Regions from separate parts of the Thalassospira sp. CH_XMU1448-2 genome, predicted to be linked through region 3. Evidence: riboswitches for the same ligand, from Rfam matches in the RefSeq annotation. Region 3 holds a riboswitch; each other region holds the start of a gene.

Region 1 (5,105 bases), on a different contig from region 3:
GTAGATTGCAGGGGGCACGACCATCAGCCATCCGGTTGCGATGATCAGAATGTATTTTGCAATCATTAACCAGCTCAGTCCGGTGAATATTTTGCGCTGACTTGTCGCAAGCCCCTGTTTGATATGGCTGGCGATCCAGACAAGAAACAGGACAGTAAAAATCAGCCCGACAAATAGATGAAACAGCAAAACAGTTTCACCAGCGTTCCAGTTATGTCCGGCGAAGAATTCCAGATAAAGTCCGGTGCCAAGCAGGAGGGCAAAAAGATATGTCAGAACCTGCATCCGAGAGTTCGCGCGGATCAGGCTCATTACACCTGCACGTGCAGGAACGTACTGGACAGTTGAAAGCGGGAAAGTTGTGTTTTTTGTCGTCATGGCTGTTCTTGCTGGTCGTCAAGCCGGGCGGACTTCAATGTCCGCCGGCTTGATTGATTGCGGGACAAATTAGCCGCGGATATTGACTTTGTTCTGGGCTGCGGCCTGCAGGATCATTGCGACAATCCGGTCGGCAATATCCTGGGCCTCGTTGCCCAGTGCATCGGCTTCTTCAATGCCGAATTTTTCACCGGATTTTTCGCGGGCATAGGTATCCTCAACCAGCGAAAGAAGTTCTTCGAAGCCTGATTTGATCCGGGTATCAAGATCGGGATTATCAGCGGAAACAACTGGCGAGATGGCGCTGAAATACATTTTTTTGCACCCGCCCATGATCCCCTGAACATCGGCAAGGCGGCTTTGCGCGACAAAGGCACCGACTTCTCCGGTGATGAACTGGGATTCCTTCCACTCACCGAAATAGTCGCCAACTGTTGGTGTCATTGTCACAACCGAGGTAAAGGCATCGTCACGGTTCGGCTTCCAGACCGACATGTCGCTATGCAATTTTTTGGCCCAGTGCGTCAGGGCCTGTGCCGCACCAAGTCCGAGATTGGCATCAAAAAGCATTTCTCCCGGTGCTTGTTTGCCATCGTCATTGAGGTCTGCGACCAGCTTGATATGGCTTTCCTCCATGCCCCAGAACAGGGGTTCCGTGATGCCGTGGAAAAGGTTTCCCGGCCGGGAAAGCACGGTTCCGTCAGGGAGCGTCAGATCGTATTGGGCGATATCCTCGCTTTCGGTTCCGGGATTGCCAGCATCAAGAATCAGGTCATATTTTGCGGTTTCAGGAATCCCGGCAACGATACCTTCAATGGTTTCATACTGGTTGGATGCTTCCAGCCAGAGTGTCCTGATATTTTGTATCTGCCCGGCCAGAACAGGGCCTTTGGCCTGCCAGGCAGCAGGATAGTTTCCATCATGTGATGCGATGATGTCGGCATAGGCAGACACTGCATTTTCAAGCAAGGTTGCCTGCGAGATCAGTCGTTCATTATGATCAAGAGTGAACTGTTTGACATTTTCAAGGCCCCTGATTTCCGCATCATCAGTTGCAAAGGCATTGCCCGAGATTGCAAGACACGATGCCAGTGCGGCGGTCAGAAGAACGGGTTTCTTGAACATATTCCTACCTTTCAGATCAAAAAATGGCGGTTGCGGTGAAACAGACGGGGTTGCGAATACGGCCCGCCTGTTTCGCCGAATAATCGGTGCGGGAATATTTGTGATAACAATTATCATTTGCGAAAAGAGGCGAACTTGATGCTGGTCAAGTCAAACCGGCCGGGCTTTTATCGCGCCAGGCGATTTGACGATGATCAAGTTCACGGGCTGGTGCAGGTGTCTTAATCCATCGGTTACCCGCATTGAGCGAAAGGTCACGGGGGTTGGATCAAGGTCCGTGGCCGTGGCCTTTTGCCTTTGGGGAATAGTGAGTTTTGCTAACGGAATGCGGTGAAAATCCGCAGCGGTCCCGCCGCTGTAACCGGTATGCTGCAAACAATGCCAGAGCGGCAGTCACTGAATGAGAAATCCATTCGGGAAGGCAGTTTGGAGCGTTCCGACCGGGAGCCAGAAGACGAGTAAAACACGTTTCAACAAGATTGTGTGCCGATGGAAAAGGTCATGGCAGAACTGCCGCAATCTTGCCTTTCCAGGAGAAGGTTGAATGTTGGAAACCCGTGCAAAGCACGAAAAGACAAATATTTCAGAGGGCATCCAGTCGCTTGATGATATCCGGGCGTTGCTCGGGTCATTGCCGATGGCCGATGAAGGGCCGGTGATCAAGGCACGGCAAAGGGACCTTGAACTGACAAAGCCGCGCGGCAGTCTGGGCAGACTTGAGGAAATTGTTTTCTGGTTGTGCCGATGGCAACAAAGTGACGTTCCGCAAATGGATTACCCGCAAGTTTGTGTCTTTGCAGGAAACCATGGAATTGTGCAGCATGATGTTTCTGCTTTTCCACCGTCCGTCACGGCATTGATGGTTGATAACTTTGCAAAGGGCGGGGCCGCGATCAATCAGTTCAGTACGGAACTTGGGGCCGAGGTGACAGTGCGAGCCCTTGATCTGGACTGTCCGACCCGTGATTTCACCGTTGAAGCAGCGATGAGCGAAGATGAATGCGTTGATGCTTTTCGTATCGGCATGGAGGCAGTGAACCCGGATGCCTCGTTCCTGTGTCCGGGGGAAATGGGGATCGGGAATACAACATCTGCTGCGGCAATTTGCCATATCATGTGGGATGGTACGCCGGGCGACTGGGTAGGATCGGGAACAGGTATCAACCGCGATCAGTACAAGCGGAAGATCAATATCGTGAAGCAGGCAAAAGCCTGCCACGATATGTCGGTGAAAGATGGTCTGGACGTTTTGCGCTGTGTCGGAGGCCGGGAAATCGTTGCGATGGCCGGGGCGATTATCGCCGCCCGGCTGTTAAACATTCCGGTTATGCTTGACGGGTTTATATGCAGTGCGGCAGCGGCCACACTGCATGAAACATCTTCCAAAAGCCTGATGCATTGCATGGTCGGGCATGGATCAGCGGAGCCGGGGCACAGGTTATTGCTGGACCGGATCAGAAAGCGTCCGTTGCTTGATCTTGACCTTCGTCTGGGCGAGGGCACCGGAGCCGTGCTTGCCGGGTTGATTGTCCGGGCTGCGGCACAGTGTCACAATAATATGGCAAGCTTCGGAGACATCGGGATCACTCGCGATACGCCATGTGAGAAGCAGGCTTAAAGGTATCAGGCCGACATCCTCTGGTCCGAAATATCGCCGGAGGATGTTGGCCTGAAAATATGTAAAGGCGTTACGCCGCGTCCGTTAAAGATGTGCTTGACCGGGCTGTTTGGGCCGCCCGGTCCTTTCGGATCATGTTGCGCAAGCGTTGCATGACATCAAGGTTGTTATGCTCCATGGCTTGCAAGGACTGAAGGGCAAGATCAAGTTGCCCCTGACGATAAAAGTTCACGGCTTTGCGGGCATTGTCGTGGACTTGGCGATGCGGGATTTCAAGCGCCTTGAAATCAACCATATCGGCAAAAAGACCGTGGCCACTGCCATCGTAATACCACTGCCCCAATCGGCAGTCGGTTTCCGGCGGAAAGTCTGCTTCGGTTGCATCCGATAACCCCATGAAAACCCGATAGACTGCAAGCTTGAGTTCAAGTTCTTCAAGGTTGGCTAGTTCTATTTCACTAAGAATGGCAGCCATCGACATTGCGGACTGTCCTTCGGTCGAAATATCAAGGATATGCTGGGTTCTTGTCAGAAGTGTATTGGCATCTGATTCCAGATCAGAAGCAGAGCCCGCATTGGTTTTCATGTCACGATCGGCACTATCGGCTTGTGACTGGATCTTACGAACCAGCTTGCCGATTTCCAAAGTTGCTTCGGTTGCGCGATTGGCCAATCCACGGACTTCGGTCGCGACAATCGCAAAGCCCTTTCCGGCTTCTCCGGCACGTGCGGCTTCGATGCTTGCATTGAATGCCAGGAGTTTGGTTTGACGCGACACATCATCAACCATCGAAAGAATAGAGCCGATTTGTCCGGCATTGTCATTTAGCGTGCTGATTTGTGCAGAGGCCGCACGGATGTGCTTGCTGATTTCTGTGATGTGCGATGACATGTTTTTCAGGCCGGTCTGGCTTTCACCGGATTGATGTCGGGCATCTTGATTGGCGCGACTGGTTTCAACCAGCAAGGCGGACAGGTCGGAAAAAGACTCGCGCACGGTAATCAGGGAGTCTCCAAAGGCAGCCAGATTTCCGAAAATGGATCGGGTGATCTTCTGTTCTTGTTCAAGCTCGGCGACACGCGCACGGAGAGCTTCCATTTCGTTTTCGCGGGAAAGGGAGGCCATATTGTTCTGGGCGGAAAGTGATTCGAACATAGCTGGTTTCCTTCGGTACATGTTCCGACATCTTTAAACATGTAAATAAAATACATGTTTAAAGATGTAATGTGAATACATGTTAAGGCATGGCAGCCTGTTTAAATTTGCAGGAACGCACTTATACGACGGGAAGCCGTGTTCCGCTTGAGGTGGTCAGTGTCTCACACTGACGGCGAGGATTGAGAAAACAACGAGGATAATTGGGCTTGTGGCTTTAAAAGGTCCGCCAGACTGTAACTGTCGAGAGTTCGATAGAAGGCATTGCTTGCTTCCATCAAGGCATGTCGCAGGAAACAGGCACTTTCGATCCGGCATTCACCGTGATGTGCGGGGTCAAAGCAGGCGACAAGCGCCATGTCCTGTTCTGTATCCCGAACAATCTTGCCAATGCCAATTTCCGAAGGGACGCGACCGAGTCTCATGCCGCCGCCCTTGCCCCGAACGGTTTCAATCACCCCTGTGCGGGCCTGATGGTGAACGATCTTCATCAGGTGATTGCGCGAAATCTCATAGGCATTGGCGATTTCATCAATCGTGACCAGACGATCCTGATGCAAGCCAAGATAGATCAGTACCCGCAGGGTGTAGTCGGTGAAGTGGGTCAGGCGCATGGCGAGCTCGATCCGTGTTCAGACGCAGATTTAAACATGTATATTCTACACTTCTTTTCTCGGCCAGCCAGCCCAATGCTGCGAAATTCAACGCGATAAAATGGTGTCCCCGTCGTGCAAGGTACGATCACAAAGGACTGGCGATCAAACCGTTCGACACCCTGTTTGGTCACATTCACCTGAAACCGGCAATTCTGCTCCATTAGCTGTTCCG
Region 2 (5,105 bases), on a different contig from region 3:
CTACATTTCAGATGGTGGGTCAAATCCGATTACAGGGCTTTGAAAACATAGCTTATACTGACTCTGCCTGTTGCCGGGCACGTTCGGACGCCGTGCATTTCTTGGGTGGAAGCTGTTTGGCTTCGGACATTTTTCCTGCCCGTAGCTCCAGGGTGCGGGTTGCCAGTTTCCTGCGAAAATGCGGATCATGAGACACAAGGATCATCGCTTGGGGCAGCTCAAGCAGGATTTCTTCAAGCCGTTGCAGGTTTTCTTCATCAAGCGCATTTGTCGGCTCATCAAGAAGAAGAACATCAGGTTTCATTGCAAGCACCGCAGCAACAGAAACCAGCCGTTTTTCACCACCCGAGAGTTCGTGCGTGATGCGTTCACGCAAATGTTTGAGATGAAGCTGATCCAGAACATCGTCGACGATCGCCAATGCTTCTTCCCTGCTTGCACCGAGATTAAGCGGGCCGAAGGCAATATCTTCGACAACCGTTGGGCAAAACAGTTGATCATCCGGGTCCTGAACGATGAAGCCAACCCGGCAACGAAGATCATGAAAATCTGCATCAGAAACGCGTTTTTGTCCGAATGCGCTGATTTCTCCACCAAGCGGCTTGATCAACCCGACAAGGATACGCAGCAAGGTACTTTTCCCGGCCCCGTTGGGCCCGGTGATAAACAGACGTTCATTTGCAGAAAGTGACAGGCTGACACGATCAAGAACACTATGTCCTGCCCGGTATCCATAGGAAATATCGTTTAGTTCAATAAGCAAGGACATAAATACGATCCATCAGGATAAGGGCTGCGATCATAACGAAAAAGGTTGCACCAAGGATGGCATCACGCCTGCGAAACACCAGCTGATCAATCATCGGGAAATGTCCGCTAAACCCCCGGCATTTCATAGCCTCAAGCACACGTTCTGCCCGCTCAAGCGACCGAACAAGTAACATACCGAACAGGTAACCGAATGATCGATAGGTATGGAACGTGTTTCGTGCCTTGAACCCGCGCAGCTTCATCGCCATCCGCAGACGGTGATACTCGTCATGCAGTACCGAAATGTAACGCACCGTGAACATCATCAGATGCACCAGTGCCGCCGGGCACCTTAACCGGTACAAGGTATGCCCCAAGGTTACAGGCGTCAGCCCCGAAAGCAGGCTAAGCATCATAAGAACAACCGCGTTTGCCCGGATCCCGATCAGGACAGCATGTAAAAGGCCTTCCTTACTGGCGTCCGCACCCAGCATCGAAAATATCGGTGTTCCAAGTGTAGTAAACGGCAACATGACCAACATGACAATAATGAAGCCGTCCATTGCCGCCATACGCTTCAAGGTGAGTCGAAGTGGCAGATCGGTCAGCAACATTGTGGCAATGGCGATGACAAAGGCACCAATGGCGAATTCGATCTGTTGCAAGGACACCACCATCACAGCAAACAGACAAGCCGCCACAACACGCACGCGTGGATCAAACGATCCAACAAAGGATGGTGGTTTAACCCCGCCTCCTTGCGCGCTTAACGGCTGGTCATGCCCGAATAAATGACTCATGGCTTTGACGCTTCGGCTTTCAACCGTCTGGCAGCAATGTAATATGCGATCCCGAAGAACCCGAATATATAGCCAATACCCCCAAGAACCGACTGGAGATCATTCTTCTCCTTATAGGCGGTAATTTCGCGCCGAAGGGGCCGAAGTTCATCACGAACAATGGCGGCTATGGCTTCTTCCTGTTCTCGGCTTATCGCGACATTCCCGGAACGGCTTGAACCATCCGGGCCAGCTTGTTTTATGCTGGTTTTTTCATTTGCTCGCGATTGCGCTTCGCCCGTCAGCCCTGCCTGGTCGGACAAATCAGAAATGGCAAAGCCTGCCTCGGCGATGTGCCCGGCGCCCAGATCCGCCCGAAAGACCAGATCGACCTTCTCACTTGGCGTATAGATAAAAAATCCGTCCCCATCGGTCATGATCTGATCAATCTTGTTCCCCTGATTGTCAAACACCTCAACCACCGTATCGGCAGCCATATCTCCGTTGGAAAACCCGATTTCCCCTTCGACATTCGAACCACTTGGAAAGACAGACGCGATCACCTTATGCGCCTGAGCCCCATGCGCGCCGAACACAACCCCGGCTATAATGATCCCTGTGGCCAGCTTAGCCATTGTTGGCCTCATTTGCCTGTTCAGCAAGGATGATCGAGCTTTGCACCGCATATTCATTGGCCTGATCACCCGCCATCAGCAAGGCCGGTTTGACTTTCATGATCAGATACACGGCAGCGGCAGAAACAAAGCCTTCAACAGCCATGATCGGAATATGGGCAAAGAACACGAGTTTTGCGGCCGGAATGAACGAATCCCCGCTCAGCGTCAGGGAAATCGCCACAAACAACGTTGTCAACGAGATAGAAAGTGCCCCGGCAATGCCGCCCCAAACAGCAGCAGCCGTCGGGTTGCTGCGCGCAACGACACCACGGAACATGAATCCGGCAATCACAGCCGGGAAGGCAATATTGACCGTATTGACCCCAAGAACCGTAAGACCGCCAAATCCGAAGAAAATCGCCTGTAACAACAGCCCGACAAAAAGTGCGGGAAATGCCGTCCAACCAAGAACAAGACCGGCAAGGCCGCTCATGATCAGATGAACACTTGAGGGGCCCACCGGGACGTGAATAAGCGAGGCCACAAAAAACGTTGCCGACAGCACACCGGTTGCCGGAATTTTATCGATCGGCAGCTTGCGCAACCCAAGACCAAGCCCGGCAACCGCAAGAACCCCGCCCCCAATCAGAACTTCAGGAGCCAGTGCCCCGTCCACAATATGCATCTGTTTTTGTCCCCACGCCTATTTCACATCATAGGCACGAACCCACAGGACTGCATCCTGAGAAAGCTCTTTACCGTCGAATTCTTTATCAGGGCCACTGCCAAGTGCCGCAAACCCCCAAAACCCGGCTTTGGGAATACCGAAGGTGAAATAGCCGTTTTCATCAGTAAGCGCCACAATAGCCCCACCGGGCATTGGTTTTGCAGTTGGCTCCTTCGGTCGGCCATTTGCCATATCCGGTTCGGCAGCCATGTATTCAACTTCCACCTCGACACCGGAAACCGGCTGCCCGTCACTCAGAACACGACCACTAAAAGTCGACCCGGCGACGATGTTGGTCGGTCTGTTTAGCGGCAAAATTTCCGTTTTCAGCCCTTGTGCTTCCATCCAGTCCGTCGGAATTTCATTCCGGTTCACATAGGATTTTGTAATCTGCTGGATATAGATATCTTCGCTTTGTTCGTAATATGGCGCAGGCACAACCACCATGACGTAATCGCCACTGCGTTTGAGTGTCAGCGTGCCATCAAATGCCGCCGCCGAGTTCTCAGACCCGGTAAACGTCGTCGGAGAAAGCGTTGATTCCAAATCGATCTTTTCACCACGATGAATGACGAAGAACTCAATCGGATTGGCCATATCCATGACATGTCCGTTTTCAAACGGATGCCAGAAGATCAGCTTTACCGGAACATCACCAGCAACGACCTGATTGACTTCCGGAGTATATACCAACTGGAAATGGGCCTGTGCGGCCAATGGCATCAATATAAAACAGGCGCTTGCAACAGCGCACCTGCCAACGGTCTTAAACATATAATCGTCTCTTCCACGAACGATGCATACCGGGCAACTGCCCGACACGCAGTGTTAGGATAAAGAACGATAGGATGGCTGGAAGCAAGATACCGGTTAAACAAGACCGCATTTTCCCTGCAACCTGACGCTCACCCCGGCGTCCAACAGTTCAGCACCAGACAAGCCGTGTCTGGCAGTCAAAGGCAGGTCTCCTGGCTCACGGTTTTAAAAGCATTACGCCTTCCCGGTTCTCACCAGTGGCATGTGTAATGCTCGGACCGCTTACAGTTGCGGGGGCAGCCGTGGCATTGTCGTAACGCACCACGTTCCCTTTTAAGCCAATCCCGAAGGATCAGCACCCAAGACACAGGCATAATCCATGTCGGGATCATAACTGTCAACTCTTTGCCAAACCATTGGCCCACTATCTTTCGGATAGCATAACTTGACCGGTTGTTTGCCGCTGGCAAAAATTGCTTAACACACCGTATAACCATACGAAATGCATTCTGTTTAAGGGCTAAACGACATGAAACCTGAAACTGTTCTGGACTTCTGGTTCAAGGAACTTGATCAAAAACAGTGGTTTATCAAGGATACCTCACTTGACGCCCACATTTCCGAACGGTTTTCGGACTTCCACACTGCGGCGCATGCAGGTGAACTCTATTCCTGGCGCGCGACTGCAAATGGCCGTCTGGCTGAGATCATTGTTCTTGACCAGTTTTCGCGAAACATGTTCCGCGACCAGCCGCAATCTTTTGCATCGGATACCGTGGCCCTGATACTGGCACAGGAAGCCGTGGCAAATGGAACGGACAAGAAACTGTCCAACGCGCAAGAGCGTGCATTTCTTTACATGCCCTATATGCATTCGGAATCTGAACTGATCCACGAAATCGCACTGGAACTGTTTGCCCAACCGGGTCTTGAGCATAACTACGAGTTCGAGATCAAACACAAAAGGATCATTGACCGTTTTGGCCGTTACCCGCATCGCAACGAGATTCTCGGGCGTGTATCCACCCCCGAAGAGCTGGCATTCCTCAAAGAACCGAATTCTTCGTTCTAAAATGCAAAAAGGGACGGCAACCCGTCCCTTTTCTTTTGATCAGATGTGATGAGCTAGCAGTCAGCTATTAGCCGACATTGCGATCGCGTTTGTCCCACCATTCCTGAACCAACCTTTCGGCTTCGTCGATATAATCTGCCTTGCCTGCCAGGAATGCCGCCATTGCAGCACTCCCTTTGATCCGTGCTTCGGCACCAGAATCTTCGACATCTCCGCGCCAGACTGAAAGGAAATGTTTCAGGGTTACCGGACTTTGCTCGTCGAGCTCTTTTTCCGTTTTGGACAGCATCGCAGGCCATCTGACGTCGCAAAGCTCACCGTTATCTAGCATGCGCAGGTCGACATGCTTGAAAGGCGTACGTTCTGCCTCACCGCCACCGCCCTTGATCACGCCGATCCGTGGA
Region 3 (5,105 bases):
CCTGCCAGTGCAGGCGGTATTTGAACGCATAGGAATTACCTGCCCTGGCCGGGCCATTGGGCACCCAGAACGCCGCGATGTTGTCGTGAATCTCGTCATCCGTCGGGATTTCGATCAGCTGCACGGCACCATCATTCCAGTCACCTTTGGGTTCGACCCACAGGCTGGGGCGACGGTGATAGCGTACGCCATCGAGATAGTTCTTCACATCGCGGTCACGCTGCATCAGGCCAAAGCCGCGCGGATTATGATCGGCAAAGGCCGATGCGCGGATCGTTTCGGGATTGTTGAGCTGTCGCCAGATACGTTCACCGCTTCCTGTCCAAAGTTCAAGACCATCGCTGTCATGGACTTCCGGGCGCCAGTCAAAGCGGAATGATTTGTTCTGTTCGGAATACCAGAACATGCTGGTCAGCGGTGCGATGCCAAGGCGTTCGATATCGCGGCGAACAAACAGATGCTTTTCCACATCCATGGTCACGCCCTGACCACGATAGAGCAGGAATTTATACGCACCCGTGATACTTGGCCCATCCAGAAGGGCATAGATCGTCACCGGGTCTTCGGCATTTTTTGCAGGTTCGATAAAGAACTGCCGGAAGTCCGGAAACTCTTCGGGCACCGAAGTTGCCGTATTCACGGCAATCCCGCGCGCAGACAGGCCATATTGTCCTTCATCACCGATTGCCCGGAAATAGGATGCGCCAAGGAATGCTGCCCAGTCCTGGGTCTTCCAGTCATCACGCGACTGGTTTTCATGCAGGCGGAAACCGGCAAAGCCGCTGTTTGGCGGTAACTGGCGGGCAATGCTGTCTTCGGGCATGTCAAAGTAATCGGGCTTATAGATAACTTCGCGTGCTGCACCGTTTTCCAAAAGATACATATGGACCGGTTTGGCGAAATACATGCCCAGATGGAAAAAGGTCACCGGATAGGTGCCCGACCCGTCGGAAAACGGCGAATGATCGCGTTTGTAGTGAAGCTTGCCATGGGTGTCATAGTCAATCCGCCCGACAATTTCCGGGTTCGGAGCCACGGGGGGCTCATATGCGGCCTGCGCCATGGATTTGGTGCGCGCAATCAGATCGGCAAACTCGAACGGTTGGGGATTGCCAAGATCAAGCCCCGGAACTTCTGCCAATGCCGTTTGATAGATCGACAGCCCCGGCAGGATCAGCCCGGCTGCCGCGATGGATTTCAAAAAGCGTCTGCGTTCCACAGAAGTCGTCATTTGCATCATGTTCCAATGGTTTCACGTGTCGGGCAAGGATACCGGACAGTGTGGAGGTAATCGGGATGAAACATGGCAAATTCAAGGTCGTGTCGACTGCTTTTTATGCATGGACCCTTGCATAAATGCCACTGGTGATTGGCCAATTTCCTTGACCGGCATTTTGGTTTAATCTAACCGTCAGATGTCGGTATCCGGATATCGGATAAAGGGAATTCGACGTGACCTGTCAAACAGGTCATTAACCGAAGCTGCCCCCGCAACTGTAGGCGGTGAGTGTTTTTCTGACCAATGCCACTGGGAACCAACCCGGGAAGGCCAGGAAAAGCATGATGACCCGCGAGCCAGGAGACCTGCCGACATGAATGCGACGGACCGGGCGGGGTGCCCCGGAGAATGTCGGCTTATGTCCCGGTCTTCGGGAGCTCGCCAAGGTTTGACCTGAGCTCTGACCCCGACATCTTCCGCCATTTCCCGACACTTTTGCCAGTCCCTTGACAGTAGAAACGTGATCGTTATGTTATAACATAACATTTGTGGTGTGCTGTGTTTGGAGCAGGGAAACCTGATCCTGGCCAGTGCATCGGTGAAAGGAAGTCGAAGTGATCAATCACTATAAACGTGCGCTGGCGGTCGGGGTGTTTGCCGCTGGTTCTATGGCATCTGCCGCAAGTGTATCTGCAACCGAATATCCGCTTCAGATCCGCAATTGCGGGACCGTACTTCAGTTTGATTCTGCACCGGACCGCGTCGTGTCCCTTGGGCAAAGCACAACAGAAATCCTTTATTCACTCGGACTTGCCGACAAGGTCAAAGGGACCGGTGTCTGGTTTGGCCCGGTTATGGATGAATTCAAGGATGTGAACGCAACCGTTCCGCGTCTGGCTGATAATGATCCGGGATTTGAAACCGTGGTTGCGCAAAAGCCGCAACTGGTTGCCACCCAGTATCAATGGCATGTCGGTCCCAAGGGGATTGTCGGAACCACCGAGCAGTTCAACGAACTTTCCATTCCGGTTTATACCGCACCGGCCGATTGCGTCGGCAAGGACAATACGGGTGGCGGCGACGGTGTCCGCCATGACGATTTTACCATGAACCTGATTTATCAGGAGATCACCGATCTTGCGCAGATCTTTGATGTCGAGGATCGCGGCGAAGCCCTGATTGCCAAACTACAGGCCCGCGAAGCCCGGTCGCTGGAACAGGTGAAGGCAAGCGGACATGATAATGTATCTGCCGTTTTCTGGTTTTCGAGTGCCGAGATCAAAAGCGATCCCTATGTGGCTGGTAAAAATGGCGCAGCGGGTTATATCGCAGGCAAACTTGGGGTCACCAACATCATCGATAGTCCGGAAGAATGGCCGACCGTTGGATGGGAAACCATTGCACGTGCCAATCCCGATATCATCGTGATCGGCAAGATGGGGCGTCGCCGTTTCCCGGCAGATGACTGGCAGGTCAAAATGGACTTCCTGAAAACCGACCCTGTCACAAGCCAGATGAAGGCGGTGAAAAACGGCAATATCGTTGTGATGGATGCCCAGTCGATGGATCCGACAATCCGCCTGATCGAGGGGATTGAAACACTGGCCGAGGCCGTCGAACGACTAAGTGCTTCGAACTGATCGCATAAGGCAAAGGCGTTCGATATGCCCGGAGAATTCAATGTTTGAAAAAACGCCAGTTCATCCGCCTGCACAAAGACGGGCGGGACGGGCATATCTTGTGCGAACCGGTGCGGTTTTTTTCGCACTGGTCTTGCTGATCGGTGTGATTGCGATTGCCGCAGCCAAGGGGGAAACGGAAATCCCCCTTGGCACGGTTCTTCACACCATTGCCAATCACATCTGGAATGCCGGTTTCGACGTTGATCCGATTGATGGGGGGATCATCTGGAATTACCGCATATCAAGGGCGCTTGTGGCCGCCGCTTGTGGTGCATCGCTGGCGTTGTCAGGTGCGGTTTTGCAGGCGCTGTTGCGCAACAGTCTGGCCGATCCCTATTTGCTGGGTATTTCGGCAGGTGCATCGACCGGTGCGGTCAGTGTTGCGATCCTTGGTTTTGGTGCGGGGATGGTATCCCTGTCCCTTGGGGCCTTTGTCGGTGCACTGGTGGCATTCGGATTTGTTGCGCTTTTGGCTATTCCGGCGGGACGGAGTGCCGGGGCAATTATTCTGGCCGGTGTTGCCGGATCACAACTTTTTAACGCGCTGACATCATTCATCGTCACCAAGGCCGCGACCGCAGACGAGGCACGCGGCATAATGTTCTGGTTGCTTGGCAACCTCAGCGGGGTGCGCTGGCCCGATGTTTATCTTGCGCTTCCGGTCGCGGTGATCGGATTGCTGGTGTGTCTTTGGTATGCGCGTGCGCTTGATGCTTTTACCTTTGGTGTCGAGTCAGCCGCATCGCTTGGTGTGCCGGTTCGCCGGGTTTACGTGGTCCTGATTGCCGTTGCGGCATCCATGACCGCCGTGATGGTCAGTATCGTCGGTTCCATCGGGTTTGTTGGCTTGGTCATCCCGCATGCTGCGCGCTTTTTTGTCGGAACGCGCCACGGGCTGTTGTTGCCGGTATCCGCCCTGATCGGGGCGATGTTCCTGGTGGCGGCTGATATCGTGTCGCGCATCATTCTTGATGGTCAGGTATTGCCAATCGGGGTGATAACAGCCCTGATCGGGGCACCGGCCTTTGCGCTTATCCTTTGTCATGGAAGGGTTCTGCGATGACCCTTGAATTGCGCAATGTCGGCTGGAATGCCGGGTTCAAGAAAATCATCAGTGATGTGTCACTCAGCGTGGAGCGGGGTGAGTTTCTGGGGCTGATCGGGCCGAACGGGTCGGGTAAAACCAGCCTGATGACGGTTCTTGCCGGTATTCGTGCACCCTCAACAGGGCAGGCGTTGCTTGTTGGTCAGGCCATGAAAAAGATCGGGCGTCGCAATCTGGCGCAACAGATCGGTTTTGTTGAACAGCAGGCCGATACGATTGACCGTATTACGGTACGCGAGGCGGTTTCGCTTGGCAGAACGCCATATCTGAGTTTGCTTTCACCATGGTCTGAACGTGATGATGAAATCGTTGCGGATGCGCTTGGCAGTGTCGAAATGTCCCAGATGGCAGATCGTATGTGGCAGACCCTGTCGGGCGGGGAAAAGCAGCGTGTGCATATCGCGCGTACCCTGGCCCAGCAGCCTGACTTTTTGTTGCTTGATGAACCAACCAACCATCTCGACATCCATCACCAGTTGGGATTGCTTGAACTGGTGCGCGCGCTTCCGGTGACGGTGGTGGCCGCCCTGCATGATCTGAACCATGCCGCGATGTTCTGTGACCGCATTGCAATGATGGATCGTGGTAAACTGATTGCGGTCGGAACACCGGAACAGATTTTAACGGCGCAAAATCTGCGCGATGTTTTCGGGGTTGCCGCCGATATCGAAATTGATGATCAGGGCCGCTGTCATATCCGCTATCACGTCGGAACATCGGGCCATGCGGGCATAAAAAAAGACCGGGTTGCGTAACCCGGTCTTTTGGAAATCCGATCTGGAACGGCTTATGCCTGTTCGCGGGCAACTGCGCGCCAGCCGATATCACGGCGGCAGAAACCACCGTCCCAGTCAATTGCATCAACGGCCTCATAGGCGCGTTGCTGGGTTTCGGTAACGGTCGTGCCGCGTGCGGTTACGCCAAGAACGCGGCCACCGGTCGCAACCAGCTTGTCGCCATCCATTTTGGTGCCAGCGTGCAGAACCTTGACCTTGTCCATGGCATCCGCGGCCGCGACATTTTTGATCTCGGTGCCTTTTTCATAAGATCCCGGATAGCCCTTTGCTGCCATGACAACCACCATCGCGGTTTCGTCATG
Region 4 (5,105 bases), on a different contig from region 3:
CAGTTGCGTCCATGGTGCTATTGACCGGGGCCATGCATGAAGACGGTCTTGCCGATTGCGCAGACGGTTTTGGCGGTGGTGTCGATCAGGCCCGCAAACTGGAAATCATGCGCGACAGTACGGTTGGTACTTATGGCGTGGTTGCCTTGATACTTGGTCTGGCATTGCGTCTGACCCTGATTATGGCGGCTGCGGATATGGGCCAGGGGGCGGTTATTTTCCTGGTTGTCGCGGTAATTTCACGTGCCGCCATACCGGTTATGATGCGTATCCTGCCCCCGGCGCGCGATAATGGTCTGGGCAAGGGGGCCGGACGGCCCGACGGGCTGCCGATCCTGATCGGATTTGCGATTGCGGCTGCGATTGTTCTCGTCCTTTCCGGCATTGTTGCAACGCTTGCGGTTAGTTGCGGCGTTGCCCTTGCCATTTGTCTGGTCCGGCTGGTTGCCAAATGGCAGATTGGCGGGCAAACAGGCGACGTTTTGGGTGCAACGCAAATCTGTGCAGAGCTGTTTGCCGGTATCGGATTTATCGCAGCGATGACCATGGCATGATGGTAAGATGACAGCGTTTGCGATCCTTCATCGCCAAAGCCCGATTGGTCTGAGGAATATATGATCAAAGCTGAAACAACGCGCTGGTGGCTGGTGCGACATGCCCCGGTCGAGAACCCGGAACGTCTGGTTTACGGCCGCAGCGACATGCCCGCTGATTTGTCTGATGAAAAGAAATTACGTGCAGTCGCCCGCCATTTACCGCGCGATGCGGTCTGGGTCACAAGTCATCTTTCCCGGACTCTTGATACCGCGCTCAAGCTTCAGGAAGTTATTGACGAAGACGTTGTGCCAACGCGCGAAAGCGGCTTTTCCGAACAGCATTTCGGCGCGTGGGAACTGCAGCACTGGAATGATCTTCCCAAAGGTGAAACCACGCAGTTCTGGACCGATTTCGCCCGTCAGCAACCACCCAATGGCGAAAGCTTCGCCGATGTGGTCGACCGGGTTGGTCCGATTTTCAATCGTTTGAACCGATACTGGGCCGGGCGCGATATCGTTGCGGTCATTCATGGCGGAACGATCCGGGCGATCATGGCCAATGCCCTTGGCTTGTCGCTTGAGGCGGCCCTGTCATTTCATATTGATACGCTGAGCCTGACCAAGCTTGAATATATTGACGGGGTTGATCAGCCCGGCTGGCGGATCACCGGTGTTAATCAAACTTACTAAAACCGGAAACTGCGGTGTCACCATCTCGGCCCTGCAGAACCAGAAATGGCATCTATCCCGTTTGAGATGATGCCGTTTCTGGTTCTGGCCGGATCGATTTCCGGATGGTCGCGTTCAGGCCGATTGTAGTTCTGCTTTTGGGGAAAGATCGTCAAAAGCCTGTTCGGCCAGATATCGATCGAGTAGATCTGCCGAAATGTCATACTTTTCGCAGATCGCGGTCACGTCCTGAAGATAGGCCTCATAATAGGGCATCGGACGGCTGCGCGACTTGTTGCGCAAATTGGCAACATTCGGAAAATCTTCGGACAATGCCGTATTTTCAATCACCTGAATAACATTGTCGTCGATAATGGCTGCTGGCATGCCGCAATAGGTCTTGCCGCAGGCCGAGAGCATCTTGCTTGCGGTCGGAACCGAAATGCCCGGCTGGGCCAGCAATTCGTTCAGTTCCTCTTCGCCGAAATCGGAAATCGACATCAGGGTAATCAATGTCGGAAGGTCGCGGACAAGCAGCGACAATGCATTCACACGGATGCCTCGGGAATGGGACCAGATAATGGTTCCAATCACGCCCTTGGAGGCATCAAGCGCAAAGATGTTGCGAACATCACGTCGCGAAAGCGTGATCTCTGAATCCGTCGCATATTCGTGCAAGAAGGTCTGAAACGCGCGATTTTCAGAGTTCAAACGTTCAAGCAAGCCAAGCCACATATCCTTTCGGGACGATGTAACCCAGCTTGGCGTGTTCGGTTTTCGGATTTTCGATAGTTGTGCAGAAACTGCCATCTGATTATGAAAAATTCCAGTTAACCCCAAGATTCAGTTGCCACATTTTTTCTGTGGCACACCGGGTTATGATGGTTTTTGTCCCGGCGATCCCACTGGAAGGTGATTTTGTCTCACTCTAATTCCAGCGTGATAATATTATGTTCTCTTAAAGGAGGGCTCCCCTCAAGAAGACAATTCTTACAAATACTGACCTTTCGATTAGGGTGCTTCGCCAATTGGAGAATGCCCTTTGGGTTCGGAACCAAACCTGTTAGGTTCGGCGCACCGTTCGGTGATGGGAAATCGGTGCGATGCCGATGCTGCCCCCGCAACTGTATCGGGTTGGGTGATCCAGATGGACGCAAGGTCGTTCATCAGCCACCGGGAAACCGGGAAGGCGGATTGCTTTCATGCCCGCAGCCAGGAAACCAGCCGAAGGTGTCACCAGTCAAGAACCGGTGGCGACGCAATCGGGCCTCGGTGGGAGGCCATGGCGAGGAACAGACAATGACCCAAAATGACCCGCTTGGCGGGATGCACCTGATCCTTGGCGGTGCACGATCGGGTAAAAGTCGGTTTGCCGAAAACATCATCAATCATGCCGGTGGCGGGATTTATGTCGCGACGGGTCGGGCATGGGATGATGAAATGGCCAACCGCATCGACCTTCACAAACAGTCGCGCGGCGATCTTTGGCAAACGATTGAGGAACCCCTTGATCTTTGTGGCACGCTTGCAACCTGCAACCGAACGGGCGCAAAGCCGGTTCTGGTTGATTGCCTGACCTTGTGGCTGACCAATCTGATGCTTGAAGATCGTGACATTGATGCGGAATTTGATCAGCTTTGCGAACTGATCCCGACATTGAAGATTCCGGTTTTGCTGGTATCAAACGAAGTCGGTTTCGGCATTGTTCCGGAAAATGCAATGGCGCGGACCTTTCGTGACCATGCCGGACGGCTGCATCAACGCATCGCTGAACTGGTTGATCGGGTGACACTGGTGGTCGCAGGCATCCCGATGCAGGTCAAATAACAAGTTAATATATTGATTTTTAAGGATTTATAAGATGGCGCAATTGGGAAAAATCCCGGCAACGGTTATCACCGGTTTTCTGGGTGCGGGCAAGACAACCATGATCCGCAACATGCTGGAAAATGCCAATGGCAAACGTATCGCCCTGATCATCAATGAATTTGGCGATCTTGGTGTTGATCGTGGCATCATCAATGGCTGCGGCATCGAAGGTTGTGCCGAGGATGATGTCGTTGAACTGGCAAACGGGTGCATCTGCTGCACGGTCGCAGATGATTTCCTGCCGACCATTCGCGGGCTGATTGATCGCGAAACACCGCCTGATCACATCGTGATTGAAACATCTGGTCTGGCTTTGCCGAAACCGCTGGTCAAGGCGTTTAACTGGCCGGAAGTCCGGTCGCGTGTGACCGTGGACGGGGTGGTTGCGGTTCTTGATGGCGCGGCCCTGCGCGACGGTCTGTTTGCCCATGACCATCATGCGGTTCAGGCACAGCGCGAGGCTGATGAAAATCTTGACCATGAAAGCCCGCTTGAAGAACTGTTTGAAGAACAGCTTCATTGCGCGGATATGGTGGTTTTGAACAAAACCGATCTTCTGACCGACGAAGAACGCGCCAAGGTCGAAGCCGACATTCGGGCAGAGCTGAAAAGACCGTCGGTCAAGATCATCGCAACCGAACATTCTCGCGTTGAAAACGCCATTCTGCTGGGGCTTGGTGCCGCTGCCGAAGATGACCTTGATAGCCGCCCAAGCCATCACGACGATGGTCATGAGCATGATCACGATGACTTTGAAAGCTTTGTGGTGTCGCTTGATGCGGTCAATGATCCGGCTGCCCTGGAAAAGCGCCTGGTCGATGTTGTCCGCCAGTTTGATGTTCTGCGCATCAAGGGTTTCCTTGATATCCCCGGCAAGCCGATGCGCCATGTGGTTCAGGGTGTTGGCGAACGTTTCCAGCGTTACTTTGATCGCCCGTGGGCAGAAACGGAAAACCGCCGCTCCGAGCTGGTGGTGATCGGTCTGCATGGACTGGATCGCGCCGCCATCGAGACCGCGATCAAGGCGGCCTGAGGCCGTCTTTCCAAAGACAGATCAATCTGACCGATACCGGGTGTTTTGCATCCGGTATCGGTGCCTTTGACGACGTAAAAGACGGAATTTCAAATGCATCTTTTGGCAGCTCAGCCCGGAATGGTTACCGATGGCAGCGAGGCGGTGGACCTTGGTCAGGAACCAGGGGATGTCGTGATCCTGTCTGCTGCCGAGTCCGAGCTTGCCTGTCTTGCCGGGGCGCAGGCGCGCTTGATCGATGCCTTTGGTGATGACGTTCCATCCTTGCGTCTGGCCAGCCTTTTGCAGCTTGGCCACAATATGTCGGTCGATCTGTATGTCGATGATGTATTAAGCGATGCCAAATTCATCATTGTGCGCATTCTGGGCGGGCGCGGTTACTGGGAATATGGCGTCGAGCAACTGGTTGCCATGGCGCGCGCCAGGGACATTCCATTGGTTTTGCTGCCGGGTGATGATCAACCCGATGCCGAACTGCTTTCGCTTTCGACGCTCAGAGGCAGTGAATATCAGCATATCTGGCGCTATCTGATTGAAGGTGGCCCGCAAAATTCCGAGAATTTACTTCGTCTTATATATGAAAAGTTAAATGTAAATGTGAGCTGGAACTGGTCCCCAGCCGCCCCTTTGGTCAAGGCGGGTGGCTATTGGCCGGGAAAATCCCACGCAAATCTTGATGAAATCCGGTCAAACTGGGTTAAAGATCAACCGGTTACACCGATAATCTTCTATCGATCCCTCGTGCAGGCCGGGAATCTCGACGTAATTGACGCATTGGTTGAAGAACTTTGTGTCAACCATCTCAATCCATTGCCAATTTTTGTCGCCAGCCTTAAGGACCCGGTGGCAAGTGCGCTGGTTAGTGACTGGTTATCGGAAACATGCGCGGATTTGATCCTCAATACCACCGGGTTTGCGCTTTCCGTTCCGGGATCGGAACGACTTGACGGGCCGTTTGATACAGTCGATGCCCCGGTCTTTCAGGTGGTGCTGTCGGG

What was found. A riboswitch is a leader RNA that binds a small molecule or an ion and turns the genes downstream of it on or off. The one in region 3 is predicted to bind cobalamin.
Positions count from the first base shown of each region.
Region 1: another riboswitch for cobalamin. It lies ahead of cobT (nicotinate-nucleotide--dimethylbenzimidazole phosphoribosyltransferase); the one in region 3 lies ahead of WA318_RS14935 (ABC transporter substrate-binding protein).
Region 2: another riboswitch for cobalamin. It lies ahead of WA318_RS10225 (DUF4198 domain-containing protein); the one in region 3 lies ahead of WA318_RS14935 (ABC transporter substrate-binding protein).
Region 4: another riboswitch for cobalamin. It lies ahead of cobU (bifunctional adenosylcobinamide kinase/adenosylcobinamide-phosphate guanylyltransferase); the one in region 3 lies ahead of WA318_RS14935 (ABC transporter substrate-binding protein).

Region 1 covers NZ_JAYMEA010000007.1:243,809-248,913, reverse strand. Annotated here, with positions in the region: gene WA318_RS20270 (hypothetical protein) at 1-378, opposite strand, end outside; gene WA318_RS20265 (imelysin family protein) at 448-1,503, opposite strand; cobalamin riboswitch at 1,826-1,959, shown strand; gene cobT (nicotinate-nucleotide--dimethylbenzimidazole phosphoribosyltransferase) at 2,048-3,121, shown strand; gene WA318_RS20255 (methyl-accepting chemotaxis protein) at 3,192-4,277, opposite strand; gene WA318_RS20250 (RrF2 family transcriptional regulator) at 4,442-4,891, opposite strand.
Region 2 covers NZ_JAYMEA010000002.1:623,579-628,683, reverse strand. Annotated here, with positions in the region: gene WA318_RS10245 (energy-coupling factor ABC transporter ATP-binding protein) at 53-769, opposite strand; gene cbiQ (cobalt ECF transporter T component CbiQ) at 753-1,550, opposite strand; gene WA318_RS10235 (cobalt ABC transporter permease) at 1,547-2,164, opposite strand; gene cbiM (cobalt transporter CbiM) at 2,157-2,831, opposite strand; gene WA318_RS10225 (DUF4198 domain-containing protein) at 2,850-3,647, opposite strand; cobalamin riboswitch at 3,815-4,007, opposite strand; gene WA318_RS10220 (DUF924 family protein) at 4,159-4,701, shown strand; gene WA318_RS10215 (glycosyl transferase family protein) at 4,769-5,105, opposite strand, start outside.
Region 3 covers NZ_JAYMEA010000003.1:520,102-525,206, reverse strand. Annotated here, with positions in the region: gene WA318_RS14940 (glucan biosynthesis protein) at 1-1,231, opposite strand, end outside; cobalamin riboswitch at 1,403-1,606, shown strand; gene WA318_RS14935 (ABC transporter substrate-binding protein) at 1,834-2,859, shown strand; gene WA318_RS14930 (FecCD family ABC transporter permease) at 2,900-3,964, shown strand; gene WA318_RS14925 (ABC transporter ATP-binding protein) at 3,961-4,761, shown strand; gene purD (phosphoribosylamine--glycine ligase) at 4,794-5,105, opposite strand, start outside.
Region 4 covers NZ_JAYMEA010000001.1:236,576-241,680, reverse strand. Annotated here, with positions in the region: gene cobS (adenosylcobinamide-GDP ribazoletransferase) at 1-554, shown strand, start outside; gene WA318_RS01100 (histidine phosphatase family protein) at 615-1,226, shown strand; gene WA318_RS01095 (hypothetical protein) at 1,341-2,015, opposite strand; cobalamin riboswitch at 2,259-2,448, shown strand; gene cobU (bifunctional adenosylcobinamide kinase/adenosylcobinamide-phosphate guanylyltransferase) at 2,505-3,032, shown strand; gene cobW (cobalamin biosynthesis protein CobW) at 3,067-4,107, shown strand; gene cobN (cobaltochelatase subunit CobN) at 4,201-5,105, shown strand, end outside.